One region of the Mesorhizobium sp. ISC15 genome, then DNA from elsewhere that is predicted to be linked to it. Evidence: riboswitches for the same ligand, from Rfam matches in the RefSeq annotation. Region 1 holds a riboswitch; each other region holds the start of a gene.

What was found. Region 1 has a riboswitch for thiamine pyrophosphate ahead of RPG13_RS27000 (YkoF family thiamine/hydroxymethylpyrimidine-binding protein). Riboswitches for the same ligand answer to the same signal wherever they lie in the genome.
Region 2: another riboswitch for thiamine pyrophosphate. It lies ahead of thiB (thiamine ABC transporter substrate binding subunit); the one in region 1 lies ahead of RPG13_RS27000 (YkoF family thiamine/hydroxymethylpyrimidine-binding protein).
Region 3: another riboswitch for thiamine pyrophosphate. It lies ahead of RPG13_RS33385 (MFS transporter); the one in region 1 lies ahead of RPG13_RS27000 (YkoF family thiamine/hydroxymethylpyrimidine-binding protein).
Region 4: another riboswitch for thiamine pyrophosphate. It lies ahead of thiC (phosphomethylpyrimidine synthase ThiC); the one in region 1 lies ahead of RPG13_RS27000 (YkoF family thiamine/hydroxymethylpyrimidine-binding protein).

Annotation. Positions count from the first base shown of each region.
Region 1 is NZ_JAVSPX010000001.1:5,592,772-5,596,978, forward strand. Features, by position in the region: gene RPG13_RS26990 (aspartate aminotransferase family protein) at 1-200, shown strand, start outside; gene RPG13_RS26995 (alcohol dehydrogenase family protein) at 209-1,318, shown strand; gene RPG13_RS27000 (YkoF family thiamine/hydroxymethylpyrimidine-binding protein) at 1,328-1,936, opposite strand; TPP riboswitch at 1,927-2,038, opposite strand; gene RPG13_RS27005 (aspartate aminotransferase family protein) at 2,385-3,761, opposite strand; gene RPG13_RS27010 (NAD(P)/FAD-dependent oxidoreductase) at 4,036-4,207, shown strand, end outside.
Region 2 is NZ_JAVSPX010000001.1:695,614-699,820, reverse strand. Features, by position in the region: gene RPG13_RS03510 (ABC-F family ATP-binding cassette domain-containing protein) at 1-1,334, opposite strand, end outside; gene RPG13_RS03505 (thiamine diphosphokinase) at 1,336-1,980, opposite strand; TPP riboswitch at 2,083-2,197, shown strand; gene thiB (thiamine ABC transporter substrate binding subunit) at 2,241-3,251, shown strand; gene thiP (thiamine/thiamine pyrophosphate ABC transporter permease) at 3,485-4,207, shown strand, end outside.
Region 3 is NZ_JAVSPX010000002.1:109,372-113,578, forward strand. Features, by position in the region: gene RPG13_RS33380 (LysR substrate-binding domain-containing protein) at 1-646, shown strand, start outside; partial or broken gene RPG13_RS33385 (MFS transporter) at 845-2,017, opposite strand; TPP riboswitch at 2,048-2,164, opposite strand; gene RPG13_RS33390 (hypothetical protein) at 2,559-3,242, opposite strand; gene RPG13_RS33395 (TauD/TfdA dioxygenase family protein) at 3,975-4,207, opposite strand, start outside.
Region 4 is NZ_JAVSPX010000001.1:137,984-142,190, forward strand. Features, by position in the region: gene RPG13_RS00695 (hypothetical protein) at 381-581, shown strand; gene RPG13_RS00700 (hypothetical protein) at 772-981, shown strand; partial or broken gene RPG13_RS00705 (aspartate 1-decarboxylase) at 1,273-1,530, shown strand; TPP riboswitch at 1,648-1,764, shown strand; gene thiC (phosphomethylpyrimidine synthase ThiC) at 1,868-3,703, shown strand; gene thiO (glycine oxidase ThiO) at 3,700-4,207, shown strand, end outside.

The DNA of each region.
Region 1 (4,207 bases):
ACCGCGTGTTCTTCGACGCCTCGCAGAAGATCGGGCCGCAGGTCGCGACCGCCCTTGCGGCAAGCGGCGTCATCGGCCGCGCCATGCCGCAAGGCGACATTCTCGGCTTCGCGCCGCCGCTCTGCCTGACGCGCGAAGAGGCCGACATCGTCGTGTCGAAGACGGCGGATGCGGTGAAGAGCGTGTTTGCCAACATCTGAAAACTGACATGAACGCCATGACCAAAACCCTCCCCGCCACCATGGCCGCCGTGCAGCTGACTGGTCACGGCGGACCGGAAAAGCTCGTCTACCGCACCGACGTGAAAGTGCCGTCGCCCGCCCCTGACGAAGTGCTGATCAAGGTCACCGCTTGCGGCATGAACAACACCGATGTCTGGGTGCGACAGGGCGCCTATGGCACGGAGGAAGATGCTGCCGCCGTATCGACCTGGCGGCGTCAGGGCAACACGCTGACCTTCCCGCGCATCCAGGGCACCGACACGGTCGGCCACATCGTCTCAGTCGGCGATGGTGTCTCGCCGAACCGTATCGGCGAGCGGGTGATGGTCGACTTCTCCATCTACAACCGCGACGACGATTCACTCGCCGACATCGACTATATGGGCCACGGCCGCGACGGCGGCTATGCCGAGTATCAGACCGTGCCGGCCGAGAACGCCCATGTCGTCGACACCGAGTTGACCGATGTCGAACTCGCCACCTTCTGTTGCGCCTATCTCACCGGCGAGCAGATGCTGGAACGTGCCGCATTGAAGGCCGGCGAGCGCGTGCTGGTCACCGGCGCGTCGGGCGGCGTCGGCTCCGGCATCGTGCAGCTGGCGCGGGCGCGCGGCGCCGTCCCCTATGCAGTCGTCGGCAAGGGCAAGGAACAGGCCGTGCTCGACATCGGCGCCGAGGCGGTGATCACCCGGGGTGTGGCCGACCTGCCGGCTGCGGTAAATGAGGCAACCGGCGGCCAGCCGATCGACGTGGTTGCCGATCTGGTCGGCGGCGCGATCTTCAACGATCTGCTGCGCATCCTCAGGCCCGAAGGCCGCTACACCACAGCCGGCGCAATTGCCGGCCCGGTCGTGCAGCTCGATCTGCGCACCATGTATCTCAAGCAGTTGCAGTTGCACGGCTCGAGCCAGGGCACGCGGCACGACTTCCGCCGTATTGTTCGCTACATCGAAGACAAGAAGATCCGGCCGCTGGTCGGCGGCGTCTACAGGCTCTCCGATTTCCACCGCGCCCAAGCGGATTTCATCGCCAAGGATTTCGTCGGCAAGCTGGTGGTCGTTCCAGACGCCATTTCGGATCTCGCAGCGACCCGTTGATAGCCAACACTAACAAGGACTCGGGCTGTTCGCCGACACGGTGAGATCGAGCGCGACATGGCCTTGCGGCGCGCCGAAACGAAGGAAGGCTTCCGACAGCGTCGCGAACACCGGTCCGGCATCGCCTCTCAGCTTCGTGCAGAAATTCTTCGACCTGTCGAAGACGCCCGAAATCTTGAGGAAGTCGATGCAGCCGTAGATCTCATCCATGTGATGGCCCTCGCCGAGCGGATAGAGCGAGAACTGCGCGGCGACCTCTTGTCCGAGTTTTTTCGCACCATCGACATGCGCCCGCGCCGCGCCGATGCGCTCGGCCAGGGACAGCTCGTGGCTGCTGCCGGAAATCGGTGTGCAGATCGGATCGTCAGGCTCGCCCGGACAGCCGCGCGACACCGTCGCCGACAACACGCAATGCAAGCCACTCGCCGCCGCCGATGCGAAGAGGTCGCGCATGGCCGGGAAAAGCTGTTCCGGCGGGCCGACGATCAGCGTCGAGATGTCGTCGGTCTCGATGCGGAAATTCGGTCGATACGGATCGAGCGCCGAAAGCGCCCCAAGGATGACGCCGACGAAATCGTCGCACATCGGATACAGGGAAATCTGTGCACCTGAAAACATGGTCGCCTCGCTCCGCTGGCATTACCCAGATCAGCTTGAGGGACCGAAGGCTTGCACCCACCATCTCAGCCCCGGCAATACGGAGCGCCCCTGTCGATATGGGCGACGTAGCACCCGCGCAACGGATGTTCAAGTGTGGCCCAGGGCAATCGTTCCCAGCAATCGCTTCAGACCAATTACCGAGCTTGGCGGCGCCGCCGAAGCTGCCGATCTCCCCCCTTGCGGGGGAGATGCCGGCAGGCAGAGGGGGTGCTTCCCTCCGACCTGTCAATCGATCGCAGCCGCGCCCTCAAGCTGATTCGGGTTGGCAAGGCTGAAGTCGAAAGTTGGCGATCCTTCACACCCCCTCTGTCCTACCGGACATCTCCCCCGCAAGGGGGGAGATTGGATACCGCTTCGGCTTCGCCAATCACCAAGGCCCATTCAGCTCTGGCTTTGGACGACCTGATCAGCTCTGTGATCCGACCTGCTTGACCGCGGCTTCGAGCGATCTTTCAAACGCGTCGATCATCTGATCGACCTGGGGCTCTGCGATGATCAGCGGCGGGCAGAAGGCCAGCGCGTCGCCCATGTTGCGCGAGATGACGCCGTTCTGCTGCATGAAGCCGTTGACAAGCCCGCCCAGCGCGCCGGCCGTCTCCCACGGCGTCTTGGTCACCTTATCGCCGACCAGTTCGACCGCCGCGATCAGGCCGACGCCACGCACCTCGCCGACAAGCGGGTGCGAAGCGAGGTTGCGCAGCCGTTTCTGCATATGCGCGCCGACCGTGCGCGCATTGCCGACAAGGTCGCGCTCCTCGATCAGCTTCAGGTTCTCGAGCGCGACCGCCGCCGCGACGGGATGGCCGCCGCCGGTGAAGCCATGACCGAAGGTGCCGATCCGATTGCTTTCGTCGGCAATCGGCTCGAACATTTTCTCGTTGATCAGCAGGGCCGAGATCGGCAGGTAGGAGGAAGAGATCTGCTTCGACAGCACCATGATGTCAGGCCTGATGCCGAAGGTCTGCGAACCGAACATCTCGCCGGTTCGGCCAAAACCGCAGATGACCTCGTCGGCGACGATCAGGATGTCGTACTTCGACAGGACCGCCTGTATCTTCTCCCAGTAGCCGGCCGGGGGAACGATGACGCCGCCGGCGCCCATGATCGGCTCGCCGAAGAAGGCGGCGATGGTTTCCGGGCCCTCGGCCAGGATCAGCTTTTCCAAGTCGTCGGCAAGCCGGCTCGAAAACTGCTCTTCGCTCTCGCCTGGCAGCGCCTCGCGCCAATGGTGCGGTGTCGACGTGTGCAGCACATTGGCGATCGGCAGGTCGAAGGAAATGTGATTGTTGGGCAGGCCGGTCAGGCTTGCCGAGGCGATGGTGACGCCGTGATAGCCGCGAATGCGGCTGATGATCTTCTTGCGTGCCGGCTGGCCGAGCGCATTCGACCGGTACCAGATCATCTTCATGGCCGTGTCGTTGGCCTCGGAGCCGGAATTGGTGAAATACGCCTTGCTCATCGGCACCGGCGCCATCTGCACCAGCTTCTCGGCGAGATCGATCAGCGGCGAATGCGATTTGGAGCCGAAGTCGTGATAATAAGGCAGCTTGGACATCTGGCGCACCGCCGCATCGACCAGCCGCTTCTCCGAGAAGCCGACCGCGACGCTCCAAAGCCCGGCCATCGCCTCGATGTAGCGGTTGCCGGCCAGATCCTCGACATAGATGCCGTCGCCCTTCTCGATCACGAGCGGCCCTGCCTCCTCATGCTTGCGGGCATTGGTGTAGGCGTGCATGTGGTAGCTGATGTCGCGGGCTTCGGGAGAATTCGGTCGTGCGTCCATGATGGTTCCTGTCCTGCATGCCGGGACTAGGCCCTGCCGCCGTTTCGGCGCGTATCGCCTCTTGCATTATGCTGTTGGATGCATCTGTTTCTCGTAAGGGTGTCAAGCCCTTTCCGAAGGGCTGGCGGGTGGACGCAGACATGCTGAATTTCAGCTTCGAGGTCGCAGAACGCGAGAACCTGCGCGGAGCCGCCTATGCGCATCGCCGGATCGTGATCGTCGAACGGCTCACCGGCAGCACAACAACAAGGCTGAGGTGGCCCGATCATGGACCATGTCGACTGCATCGTGGCCGGCGCCGGCGTCATTGGCCTCGCGATTGCGCGAGAGATGGCGCAACGCGGCCCTGGACAACCTGATCCTCGAAGCCGAGAACGCCATCGGCACCGGGACCAGCTCGCGCAATTCCGAGGTCATCCATGCGGGCATCTACTATCCGGCCGGAT
Region 2 (4,207 bases), 4.9 Mb from region 1:
TCCTGCAGCAGTTCCAGCGTCTCCATGTCGAGATCGTTGGTCGGCTCGTCGAGCACCAGAAGGTTTGCCGGCCGTGCCAGCACGCGGGCCAGCAACAGCCGCGCTCGCTCGCCGCCCGAAAGCTCACGCACCGGCGTGCGCGCCTGTTCCGGTTTGAACAGGAAATCCTTCATGTAGGAGACGACGTGGCGCTGCTCGCCATTGATGACAAGGTTCTCGCCGCGTCCGTCGGTGAGGTATTGCGCCAGTGTCTCTTGCGGATCGACCGCCTCGCGCTTCTGGTCGAGTGTGGCGATCTCCAGATTGGTGCCGAGCCGCACCGTGCCTGAGTCCGGTTTCAATTCGCCGGTCAGCATCTTCAAGAGCGTCGTCTTGCCGGCGCCGTTCGGCCCGACCAAGCCGACGCGGTCGCCGCGCTGAATACGGGTCGAGAAGCCCTTGACCACGGTGAGGTCGCCAAAGCTCTTCTCGATGTTCTTGGCCTCGATCACCAGCTTGCCGGATTCGGCGGCGTCGCTGGCCACCATGGTCGCCGCGCCCTCGGCGCCGCGATGGCCACGAAAGCGCTGGCGCATGGTCTGCAACTCGCCGAGCCGGCGCATGTTGCGCTTGCGTCGCGCCGTCACGCCATAACGCAGCCAGTGCTCCTCGCGCACGATCTGGCGGCCGAGCTTGTGCTGCTCGCGCTCTTCTTCTTCCAGCACCGTGTCGCGCCATTCCTCGAAATGGCCAAAACCCTTGTCGAGACGGCGGGTCTGGCCGCGGTCGAGCCAGACGGTGGCGCGTGACACGCGCTCGAGGAAGCGGCGGTCGTGCGAGATGACAATCAGCGCCGAAGAGGTGCGGGCAAGCTCCTCCTCCAGCCACTCGATGACCGACAGGTCGAGATGGTTGGTCGGCTCATCGAGGAGGAGAATGTCGGGCTCCGGCGCCATGACGCGGGCAAGGGCAGCGCGCCGCGCCTCGCCGCCGGACAGGTCGTTCGGTCGTTCCTCGCCGGACAGGCCGAGATGCTCCATCAGATAGGTGGCGCGGTAGGGGTCATCGGCGGGTCCAAGCCCCGCCTCGACATAGGCGCGGACGCTGGCGAAACCATCCATGTCTGGCATTTGCGGCAGGTAGCGCACTGTCGCCGAAGGCTGGCGGAACATCTCGCCGTCCTGCGGCTCGATCAATCCCGCAGCGATCTTGAGCAACGTCGACTTGCCCGAGCCGTTGCGGCCGACCAAAGCGATCTTGTCGCCCGCCGACGCTGTCAGTTCCGCCCCGTCGAGCAGCGGCGTGCCACCAAAAGTCAGCTTTATCCCGTCGAGATTGAGAAGTGGCGGCGCCATGTCAGCTTTCAGGTAGGGGAAAAGGATGGGCGAGCAACAGCGCGCGGCCGCTGCCCAGCGCGATTTCGAGCCGGCCCTTGACCTCGTTGGAAATGGTCAGCGATGAGCCGAACGCGACCTCGACGTGGTTCAGCGGCCATTTGGCGCCGGTAACGGTCAAGCCGGAAAGGTCGGAGAAGCCGAGGATCGAAAACAGCGTGCTGTCGGCGTAGTCGAAGCCGGTCTTTCCGGGAAGCAAGGGGATGCCTTCCTGGGCGCCGCTGGTCAAAAGCACCTCTATGCCTGCCTCGGCCAGCCGGATGCTGAGCGCGAGGTGCAGGAAGGCGTGGTCGGTGCGCTTGCCGCCGAACGCGCCGGCGAGCACGAGCCCGGTCGCGCCGCGTTCGAGCGCAGCGGCGATAGCCAGCTCGCCGTCGGTCTTGTCCTTTTCTGCCGGAAACACCTGGCGGGGCACGGCGGCCAGATCGTCCGGCAAGTCCGCCGGCACCGAATCGAAGTCGCCGACCCAGAGTTCCGGCGTCAGCTCCAGCGTCCGGGCATGGCCGATGCCAGCGTCGGCGGCGATGACACGGGAGCCTTCGACCTGGCGGTCGAGCAGCGGCGTGCGGATAAGATCGCCGCCAAGCAGGATGGTGAATTTGCTCATATGCGTGGCCCTTACCAGCCCTGCTTGCGAAACGGAAGGCCGCGCTCCAGATGCCCTGCAAACTTCAGCTTGCGCAGCACTTCGGCCGGGCCTATGTGTCGAAACGCTCTAACGGGGTGCTGGACGTGATCTTCGCGGACCAGCTGAGAGGCAACCATGCCAACCCGCTGAACCTGATCCGGTTTGTACCGGCGGAGGGATTAGACGTTTCGGACAGCCCGACGCCTCAATTCCTTTCAATGTGAACGAAGGAGGCGCCGATGCGCACGTTTTCATACTCTCTTGTTTCGGCAATGCTGCTTGCCGCGTCCGTTCTCGGCACCGGGCCAGCATCCGCGCAGGAGAAACTCACCGTCTATACCTATGAGAGCTTCACCGCCGACTGGGGTCCAGGCCCCGCGGTCAAGAAGGCCTTCGAGGCGGAATGCGGCTGCACTCTCGATTTCGTTGCGGTCGCCGACGGCGTCGCGCTGCTCAATCGCGTCAGATTGGAAGGGGCCGCGACCAAGGCCGACATCGTGCTCGGCCTCGATACCAATCTGACGGTGGAAGCCAAGGCTACCGGCCTGTTTTCGCCGCATGGCCCGGTATCGGACGTCAAGGTGCCGGGCGGCTGGAGCGACGATATTTTTGTGCCGTTCGACTATGGCTATTTCGCCGTCGTCTACGACACCGAAAAGCTGAAGACCCCGCCGAAGAGCCTGAAGGAATTGGTCGAGGGCGATGCCGATGAGAAGATCGTCATCCAGGATCCGCGCACCTCGACGCCCGGTCTCGGCCTGCTGTTGTGGGTGAGATCGGTCTATGGCGACAAGGCGCCGGAAGCCTGGGCCAAGCTCAGGGCAAAGGTGCTCACCGTGACGCCGGGCTGGAGCGAGGCCTATGGCCTGTTCACCAAGGGCGAGGCGCCGATGGTGCTGTCCTACACCACGTCGCCGGCCTATCACATGGTCGCCGAAAACACCGAACGCTATCAGGCGGCGTCCTTCGAGGAGGGCGAGTACCTGCAGATCGAGGTTGCCGGCATCACCACGACTGGTGCGAGGAACCCGCTGGCGGAAAAGTTCCTGGCCTTCATGACCGGTCCGAAATTCCAGAACGTCATTCCCGAGACCAACTGGATGTTTCCTGCCGGCAAGACCGACAAGCCGCTCAACCCAGCCTTCGACAAGCTCGTCAAGCCGACCAAGGCCTTGCTGTTCAGCCCCGAAGAGGTCGCCGCCAACCGCAAGGCCTGGGTCGACGAATGGCTGGCGGTGATGAGCAAGTAGCTTCTGATTGACGATGATCACTCTACGGCGCCCCCCTCTGTCCTGCCGGACATCTCCCCCACGAGGGGGGAGATCGGCCATCATGCCGGCTTTCGCCAATCTCCGACATTGCCGGAATGAGCGGAGCGCTGAACCTGCCAATCTCCCCCCTCGTGGGGGAGATGTCCGGCAGGACAGAGGGGGGCGCGAAGGAACGCAATCCTCGCTAAGAATCTCGAATCTGGTGGTCTAGCGTGCAACGCGCGCCATCATCGGATTCCCGCGTCACAGCTGGCATTCTCGCGCTTGCGGCAATAGCACTTTTGATCGGTGGAGCGTTCGCCGGGCTCATCGTCGAAGGCGCCCGCGACCCGTCCGGCGCCGCGTCGGCCTTCGACCCCTATCTCTTCCGCGTTGTCCGTTTCACCTTATGGCAAGCGCTACTGTCGACACTGCTGTCCGTCCTGCCGGCGCTGCTCGTTGCGCGGGCGCTGTCGCGGCATCCGTGGTTCTTTGGCCGCGGCCTGATCCTGCAGCTCTTCGCCGTGCCGCTGGCGCTGCCGGCCATCGTCGCCGCGCTCGGCATTCTGGCCCTCTATGGCCGTGCCGGCTATTTCGCCGGCCTGCTCAGCGCGATTGGCGGTCAGGGTTGGCCGGGCATATACGGCCTGTCCGGCATCCTCGTCGCCCACGTCTTCTTCAACCTGCCGCTGGCAACGCGGCTGTTCCTTGAAGCGCTGGGGACAGTGCCGGCCGACCAGTGGCGGCTGGCGAGCCAGCTCGGCATGGGCGCCAGACCCGCCTTCCGGCTGATCGAATGGCCGACGCTGCGGGCGGCGCTGCCGGGCGTCGCCGGGCTTGTCTTTATGCTGTGCATCACATCCTTCACCATCGTGCTCACGCTGGGCGGCGGGCCGCGCGCGACGACACTGGAGGTCGCTATCTACCAGGCGCTGCGTTTCGATTTCGATCCTGCC
Region 3 (4,207 bases), on a different contig from region 1:
GGCGCTCGGCGTCGGGCGTCTGAAACGCGGCACCGCCAAGGGAACAGTGGTTCTGGATGTGGAAACCGATCTGGCGGTCGTGTGGCTCATGCCGCGCCTGACGGCGCAGGCGCTGGACGCGCTGCGGCTCAACGTTGATCTCCGCTGCCGCCCGGACCCGCCGCGCAGCCTGCCAGGCGATGTCGATCTGGTGCTGACCTGGGGACCGGCGGCGCTGATCGGCTTTCGCTCCGAGCCCTTCCTTGATCTCAACGCGTTCCCGGTCGCCTCGCCCGCATTGATCGCCAAGGGCCCAGATCCGGTCTCACCAGGCTTCTACGCTGCGCACAGGCTGATCCACGAGCGCGGGCTCTACTGGTGGCGGCGCTATTGCGAAGCGGCAGGCGTCATGCTGGACGATGTCGACAACCACCTGTTCTTCAACCGCACCCATCTGTGCATCGACGCGGCGCTGCGCGGCCTTGGCATTGCCATCGGCGACCATCTCTCCTGCGGCCAGCATCTGCGCTCGGGGCGTCTTGTTCAGCTTCCCGGCCCGGTGCTGCCAGGACGGGAACAGTATCATCTGCTGACCCCTGACACGGCGCACCTGTCACGGCCCGCGCGACAAATGCGCGACTGGTTGAGGAAGGCAGCGAAGAATTGAAAGGGACTCGCTGAAAGAACCCCAGCCAACTCTGGTCTGTCTGCAAATTAGTCGTTTAGCATGGGAGCTTTCGGTGGCCGCTCGCGACCCTGTGCTGCCTTAGTTGCTGCTGCTGGAAGGTCGTTATCGAGCGCCACGGGGGCTCCTCACCGCACTGCTTTTTTCAAGCGCAAACAGCGCGCGTTTATCAGGACGGCATCACGTCCGATAGGACTGAGAATCGCCTGGGACGAGCGCCGCGAGCACAGCCGCCAACAGCCCGCACCCGGCGAAAAAAAGCATGATGGAGAACAGCGCATAGGTTGCGTTGCTCTCCGTCAGGACGGCCCCTGTGATCGAGGAAAGGGCTGCGCCACCCGCAAGGGTCATAGCGCCTGCCAAGCCGGCCGCGCTTCCAGCCAGGTTCGGCCGCACCGAAAGCGCGCCGGCATCGGCGTTCGGCATGGTCAAGCCATTGCCGATGCCGACCAGAATGCAAGGGCCGAATAGCGCAATCACATGCCTGTCATCTGCGAAAAACAGGACCAGACAAATCGCAGGGCCGGCACAGCGACGATGCGCCCCACTATCATCATGGTGGTCAGAGGGAAACGGCCGGCGTAACGTCCGGACAGGAGCTACCCAACACGAAGCCCGCTGTTATGCTGCCGATGTAAAAGCCAAGCGAGGCCGATGACACGTCGAATATTGCAGCAACAAGTGGGGCGCCAGCGAGAAACGCGTAGCCCGCACCGACCAAGAACCCCATGCACAGCGCGTAGGCCCAAAAACCGGGTGCGCGGAACAGCGCCGGATAGGCGTGGAATTGCTGGACGAGGCAAACATCACGATGCCGGCTAGGGCAAGACCCCAGAAAATCGCCCGCCAGCCCAAGGTTTCATCCACCACACCGCCAAGCGCCGGGCCGATCATCGGGGCCAGCGCCCAGATCATCGCCGCATAACTGATCCGGCTCGCCGTCTGCTCTTTGCCGGCCGTATCCCTGATAATCGCCATCGAAATTGGATGGCAGGACGTGATTGCCGCCTGGAGCAAACGGAACGCAAGAAAGGTCCAAATATCGGATGCAAAGGCGCAGCCGATCGACCCGATCGTGAACGTGGCAAGACTGACCATGACGATCGGCCGACGCCCGAACCGATCGGATAGCGGACCCATGATCAGTTCCAATGCGACGGCCACTATCGCGTAACCGGCTAACGACAGGCTCACGAGAGCATAATCGGCGCGGAAATCCTGCGCGATATTCGCCAGTGATGGCAGAAAGACGTTCAACGGCAGCACCGAAAGGGCGCATAGGTGGGTCAACGTCGAAAGTTTAGGCGTGAGCGCTGAATGCCGGGCCGTGGTCGTTGATTTTTCGGGTGTCATTGCGGCCACTTGTTTGAGGCCGGCAAAGGAGAGAGGCGTCAGACCCGTCCCTTCGCCGGCATGATCCGGATCAGGTTCAAAGGGTCACTGTGCTGCCTTCGGCCAACAGTATCTCAGCCCCTTGACGGGGCACCCCTCGGTATCTGCGAAGTTATCTCAACCTTGAATAACAAGCACGCCTTATTTGGCCGGGGCGCTGATGGCCAACGACCGCTTTTTCGTCGCAAATATCCCGAAACCTTCGACACGGTTTTGCGACTGCGACAAAAGGTCCGCTTTGCGGGCTTAGCCGCGAGGTGGCGCCTGGCGTCTTGACACAGCCGCCGTATCAAGAACCCAGGCCGGGTGGCACCTCTGGCAGGCTGATGAAAACAAGTCACTTGAAGGAGTTCGCCATGCGCAAGATCGCCATGGATTCTCACGCCCTTATTTCAGCACTGCCGCTCGCCTGCCCGACTCGGCCGGGGTCAGCCTTCACCGCCAAACTGATTGGCGCGGCGACGTTCCTATCGGGTCAGGCGAAGCTTCTCGAAGGTGCCGCTCATCTCGTTGCCCTGGCCCGGTCGATCGCCCTCTCAGTCTCGCGATTGGCGGAGTTGCTCTTGAGGCGCGAGCCGGCGAGCTCGAGGAGCGCGTAGGCTATCTCGTCCTCGGTCCAGCCGGATTCCGCTGCCCGCTCAGCCAATTGCTGAAAGGCCGGTTCCAAGGCGAGCTGGCATTGAAGACCGCGATCTGGATGGTCGACCGGGCAGCTTGGTTCCACGATCGCAACGCGTGATCGCTTCATTGCAGGCCATGGGCTCTCGCCCCTCTCCTTTTGCCACACGAGGCGCGCCAGCTCACGTGTCGTTGGTGCGCGCCACGGCAACCGCTTCATCTTGTCAACCAGCCGCTCCAGCGATCCGGCGCGCTCCAGCTCCGCAAAGAAATGGTGCGGCGTGACGCTACCGAGCCGGTGCATCTCGGCCAGGTTCCACACATACGGATAGTCGACCATGAAATCGGATCGAGGCGAGGCCTTGGACGATTCAGCCTTGGTCAGGATGCCGCCGCCCACAAGCCGATCAGCCTTGTCGATGATTTGGCGCACCCTCGATTTCGACAGGCCATGTTCCTGCGCCAGGTCGGCGAAACTCTTGCCCTTCAGAAAGCCTTCGACCAGGGCGACATTCCTATGGACGGTCGGGCTAAACGCCCAACAGGCGCGCAGTTTTTCCAGTATCATTCCGTTCGTTCATCCGGTTGTTCGCCCCCCTTGCAAACCCTACCCGGCCAAATCGGCGCTTGGAAGACCCACCAGACTCACGTCATGGCCTCGGGAAAGTACCCGGCCGACGGCCATGTGAATACGAAAGATGCTGGCGATCACCATGATCGTTGGTGACCGCTGACCTCGCGAATGTCGGGTTCGACGGCACACCGGGAGCTCTCGGCAACGTTGAATATTCCGTTTGTAGATGGTTGTTTTCGTCGTCGAGGCTGGATCCATCAGGATCGGTGTCGACGATTCTATATTTGAGGAACCCAAATTCGTTTGACTCGCGCAATTCGCTGTCCGGCGTATCATCGCAAGCGCGGGATTGCGACATCCTGCGAAGTGCCCGCGTTGCTGGAATGGAATTTGCGGAAGTAAAAAGGCCCCGGCGCTGGGTCGGCGCGCCGGGGCCTTCAGGCATGTACGAGCTACCACAATGTCCAGTTATGATCGTGCGCTATTATAAATGAACAAACCGGTGAATGATCGCTATCCGGAGGTGCAGGCGGGCGAGATGGTGGGGCGGTGAGGGACCTGTACCGCAGCAGCGACCCGAGCCATGCGCCACGCTGCAGGACCTCGATTTCGGGCCAAGCCTCGAGCCAGCAACTCGCCTTGCTTCTCGGAAATCATAAGGCTTTGTGGGGCGGTTAAGCCGCGCGATATGGCCGCGGCGATACGAAGTTTACCCTGTTCAGACGGTCAGGCTGCCTTCGCCGCCGGCTTAGCTGCCTTGACATGGGTTATACTGCGGCGACCGTCGACGCCGACCGGAACGTCACCGTCAACCGTAGCGCGACGCACAACCCGGTGCTGGTCGCCATAGTCGTTGACCGCATAATGCTGGGTAGCACGGTTGTCCCAGATAGCGACGTCGCCTACTTGCCAGCGCCACCGCACGGTATTTTCCGGGGCAGTGACGTAGGACTGGAACA
Region 4 (4,207 bases), 5.5 Mb from region 1:
GGTACCTTATTTTCGGCTGTGAAGCACACGAGACCCGCGACGTGAGACCCAGTTGCTCAATGCCCAGTTGCTCAATGAGCTTTCTTACGAATAAGGGAGAATTTCCGCGGCCGGACTATCTCTGGGTGAGCGTGCATGACTGCCAACGGAAGGTCTTGCACGCACCCTTGCGATCTTGAGCAATGGTCGCCATGACTTTCTTCTTGCAGGCTTTTGAGTGGCCCAGCCTGCGATCACCAGACCCCACCGACTCTAAAGAGCGTGGCAGACGGGATAGTCGAGGTTGCCCGGGCACAACACGCTCAAGGCTTGCGCCGCCCAGAGGACACGCTGAAAAGGCAGCATGGGCGCGCAAGCACGCCATTCACGAGAGATTCGACATGAAGACCATGCAAGAAAAAGACATTCCGGCATTCGTGCAATCAGTTGTGGACGCCGGCTGCAACATTTGCGCGATTGGCAACTTGGGATACGTCTTTGGCGATGCTGATTTGACGCCGGCGCAACGGAGGGCCGTCGAGCACAGCTGCGTAGGATTGCTGAAATCTACGGCTAACGCGATCATCTCATGGACGAGATAGCTGTATATCTGCGGTCGATCGGACGCCATGTCGAGGTTGAGCCGAAGACAGGTGTTTCCTGATGGCCGCGATCGCGTTCCGTAGTCGCCATTTCTATTGGGTAACGAGAAGCCGTCTTCCAACCTCTGAATCAAAAAGGAGGTGACCCCCAAAGGCCGCTCTCGAGACCGCAAGTCTGAGCCGCTGACGCATGGCGATAACCAGACTGTCCGAACTGGGCGGCGATATTCTTCGCGTCGATGCCTTCCTCGACCAGGCCGCGGTAGGCGGCGATCTCATCTACCGCATGCATAGCCAAGCCAGGGAAGTTTTCGGCAGCGGAATTCTCGGTCGCTTCCTCTTTGATGACTGGAGGGCGCGGCCGATCCGGCCGCCGACGACCCCGCAGGGATTGCCATGAGGCGGACCAATACTCGGATAATGGCGGCCGGATATGTAGCGATCGATCGCCGCACCAACATATCAATGCAATAGCTTAGTTGCTTTCAAAGGCGGTCGTACAAACTGCAAGCAAGCTAAACGATTTCGTCAACTCTTCCTCGCAGAGCGAAAACTCCGCGGCCTACCGCGATTTCTCTGCTGGAACAGCGGCACATCCTCAGCGCCAGGACACGGCCGCCGCCGTCGGGTTTTACGAAGCCGGTGATTGCATAAGTTGCCCGCAAGATATCATTGGTATCGGGAACGCCGCCGATGCTGCATCCTGAATCGAGCAGCCGCCGGCACCTGCCAGCCCGACGACCAGATCATTATCTGCAACTCCATCTACCTGGACGAGGTGCAAATCACCTCGCTGAAGCCGCGAATCGTCACCTTCGACCAGGATAACCACACCCGTGACCGCCTGAGCTACTCGGTCGATCTCGACGCACATGGCCGATACAGTTTCTCCATCCTTCACGAAGGGAAAGAGGCTTTGGCCATTCCAGCCCTGGTCTCCGGGGCGTGACTTGTCCCCGATGCATGCGCGAGCTCTCCGCCCGGTTTTGACAGGCCGCCGGTCATCGCCACCGGCCGAAGGCGCCCGAATGCGCTTGACAAGATAGCGTCGGCCCGTTCAACTCCAAGCATTCACCAGGGGAGTCCCGGCAAGGGGCTGAGATACTGCTTGCTTTCGCGGCGCAGTGACCCGTTGAACCTGATCCAGTTCATACTGGCGTAGGGACGGTGCAAGCGCTTTGCGGGAGTTTATGCCCGAGGTCCTGTTTCGGCAGGTCGACAGAAGCGTCTTTTCATCCTTCCGGCACAGAACTGGGTCTCCAATGCATGAGCAAAGGAGCATCAAGATGAATGCCCTCACCCCCGCCGTGTCGACGGGACCACTGCCCGCCTCGCGGAAAATCCACAAGCCCGGCCTCCTCCACCCCCAGATCAGGGTGCCGATGCGCGAAATCTCTGTTCATCCGACTGCCGGCGAGCCACCCGTCACCGTCTACGATCCGTCCGGCCCCTATACAGACCCGACTGTCGAAACCAGCATGGAAAGGGGCCTTGCCCGGCTTCGCCACGAATGGATCACGGCTCGCGGCGATGTCGAGGCCTATGACGGCCGCCATGTCCGGCCGGAAGACAATGGATTCGTCACGGGCGAGCGCCTGACGCCGGAATTCCCCATTCGCAACCGGCCTCTCAGGGCCAAGGCCGGCAAGGCGGTGACTCAGCTTGCCTATGCGCGCGCCGGCATCATTACGCCTGAAATGGAGTCCGTGGCTATCCGCGAGAACCTTGGACGCGAGATCGTGCGCGGCAAGCTTGAGCGCGACGGTGAGAGCTTCGGCGCCGCGATCCCCGACTTCGTCACGCCCGAATTCGTCCGCGACGAAGTGGCGCGCGGGCGGGCGATCATTCCCGCCAACATCAATCATCCAGAGAGCGAACCGATGATCATCGGGCGAAATTTCCTGGTCAAGATCAACGCCAACATCGGTAACTCGGCTGTCACATCGTCAATGGCCGAAGAGGTCGAAAAAATGGTCTGGGCGATCCGCTGGGGCGCCGACACGGTGATGGACCTGTCGACCGGCCGCAATATCCGCAACATCCGCGAATGGATCGTGCGCAATTCGCCGGTGCCGATCGGCACGGTGCCGCTCTACCAGGCTCTCGAAAAGGTCAACGGCATTGCCGAGGACCTGACTTGGGAGGTCTACCGCGACACGCTGATCGAGCAGGCCGAACAGGGTGTCGACTATTTCACCATCCACGCCGGCGTGCGGCTGCACTACATCCCGCTGACCGTAGACCGGGTCACGGGCATCGTCTCGCGCGGCGGATCGATCATGGCCAAATGGTGCCTGCACCATCACCGGGAGAGCTTCCTCTACGAGCATTTCGCGGAAATCTGCGACATCTGCCGCGCCTATGATGTGTCCTTTTCACTCGGCGACGGGCTTCGTCCAGGCTCGATCGCCGACGCCAATGACGCAGCGCAATTCGCCGAATTGGAAACGCTCGGCGAGCTGACGCAGGTCGCCTGGGCGAAGGACTGCCAGGTGATGATCGAAGGCCCGGGCCACGTGCCGATGCACAAGATCAAGGAGAACATGGACAAGCAGCTCGCCGTCTGCGGAGAGGCGCCGTTCTATACGCTTGGACCGCTGACGACCGATATCGCGCCTGGCTATGACCACATCACCTCAGGGATCGGCGCCGCCATGATAGGCTGGTTCGGCACCGCAATGCTTTGCTACGTCACGCCGAAGGAGCATCTCGGCCTTCCCGACCGCAACGACGTCAAGGTAGGCGTCATCACCTACAAGATAGCCGCCCATGCGGCCGATCTGGCGAAGGGGCATCCGGCGGCGAAAATCAGGGACAATGCCCTTTCCCGCGCGCGCTTCGAGTTCCGCTGGGAGGACCAGTTCAACCTGTCGCTCGACCCCGAAACAGCACGCTCCTTCCACGACCAGACCTTGCCCAAGGAAGCGCACAAAGTGGCGCATTTCTGCTCGATGTGCGGGCCGAAATTCTGCTCCATGCGCATCTCCCACGACATCCGTGCCGAGGCCCAGAAAGAGGGCATGGCGGCCATGGCGGCAAAATATCGCGAAGGTGGCGATCTCTACATGCCAGCGGACGAGGCCGGCGTACCGCTCATGCCAGAGGCGCCGGAACCGTCATGAGGGTGCTGGTCAAAGGGGCAGGCGTTGCCGGCCTTGCCGCGGCCTTCGAACTCGCCATCCGAGGCGCGACGGTCACAGTCGCCGAGATCCGGCACGGCATCGGCGGCAATGCATCGTGGTTCGCCGGCGGCATGCTGGCGCCGTGGTGCGAGTGCGAAAGCGCCGAGCAGCCGGTGCTCGATCTCGGACGCGATGCCGCCGACTGGTGGGATGCGGCGACGCCAGGCCAGGTCACACGGGCCGGCACGCTGCTCGTGGCCGCACCGCGCGATGCGGGCGAACTCGACCGGTTCGCCAGCCGCACCTCGGGTCATCGGCGTGTCGATGAGGATGAAATCGTGTTGCTCGAGCCCGACCTCGCCGGCCGCTTCCGCCGCGGACTGCTCTTCCCCGACGAAGCCCATCTCGACCCGCGTCAGGCGATGGCAGCACTTCATGATGGGCTGGCGGCGATGGGCGTCGAGTTCCACTTCGGCGCCGACGCTTCGGCTGGTGCCGGTTTCG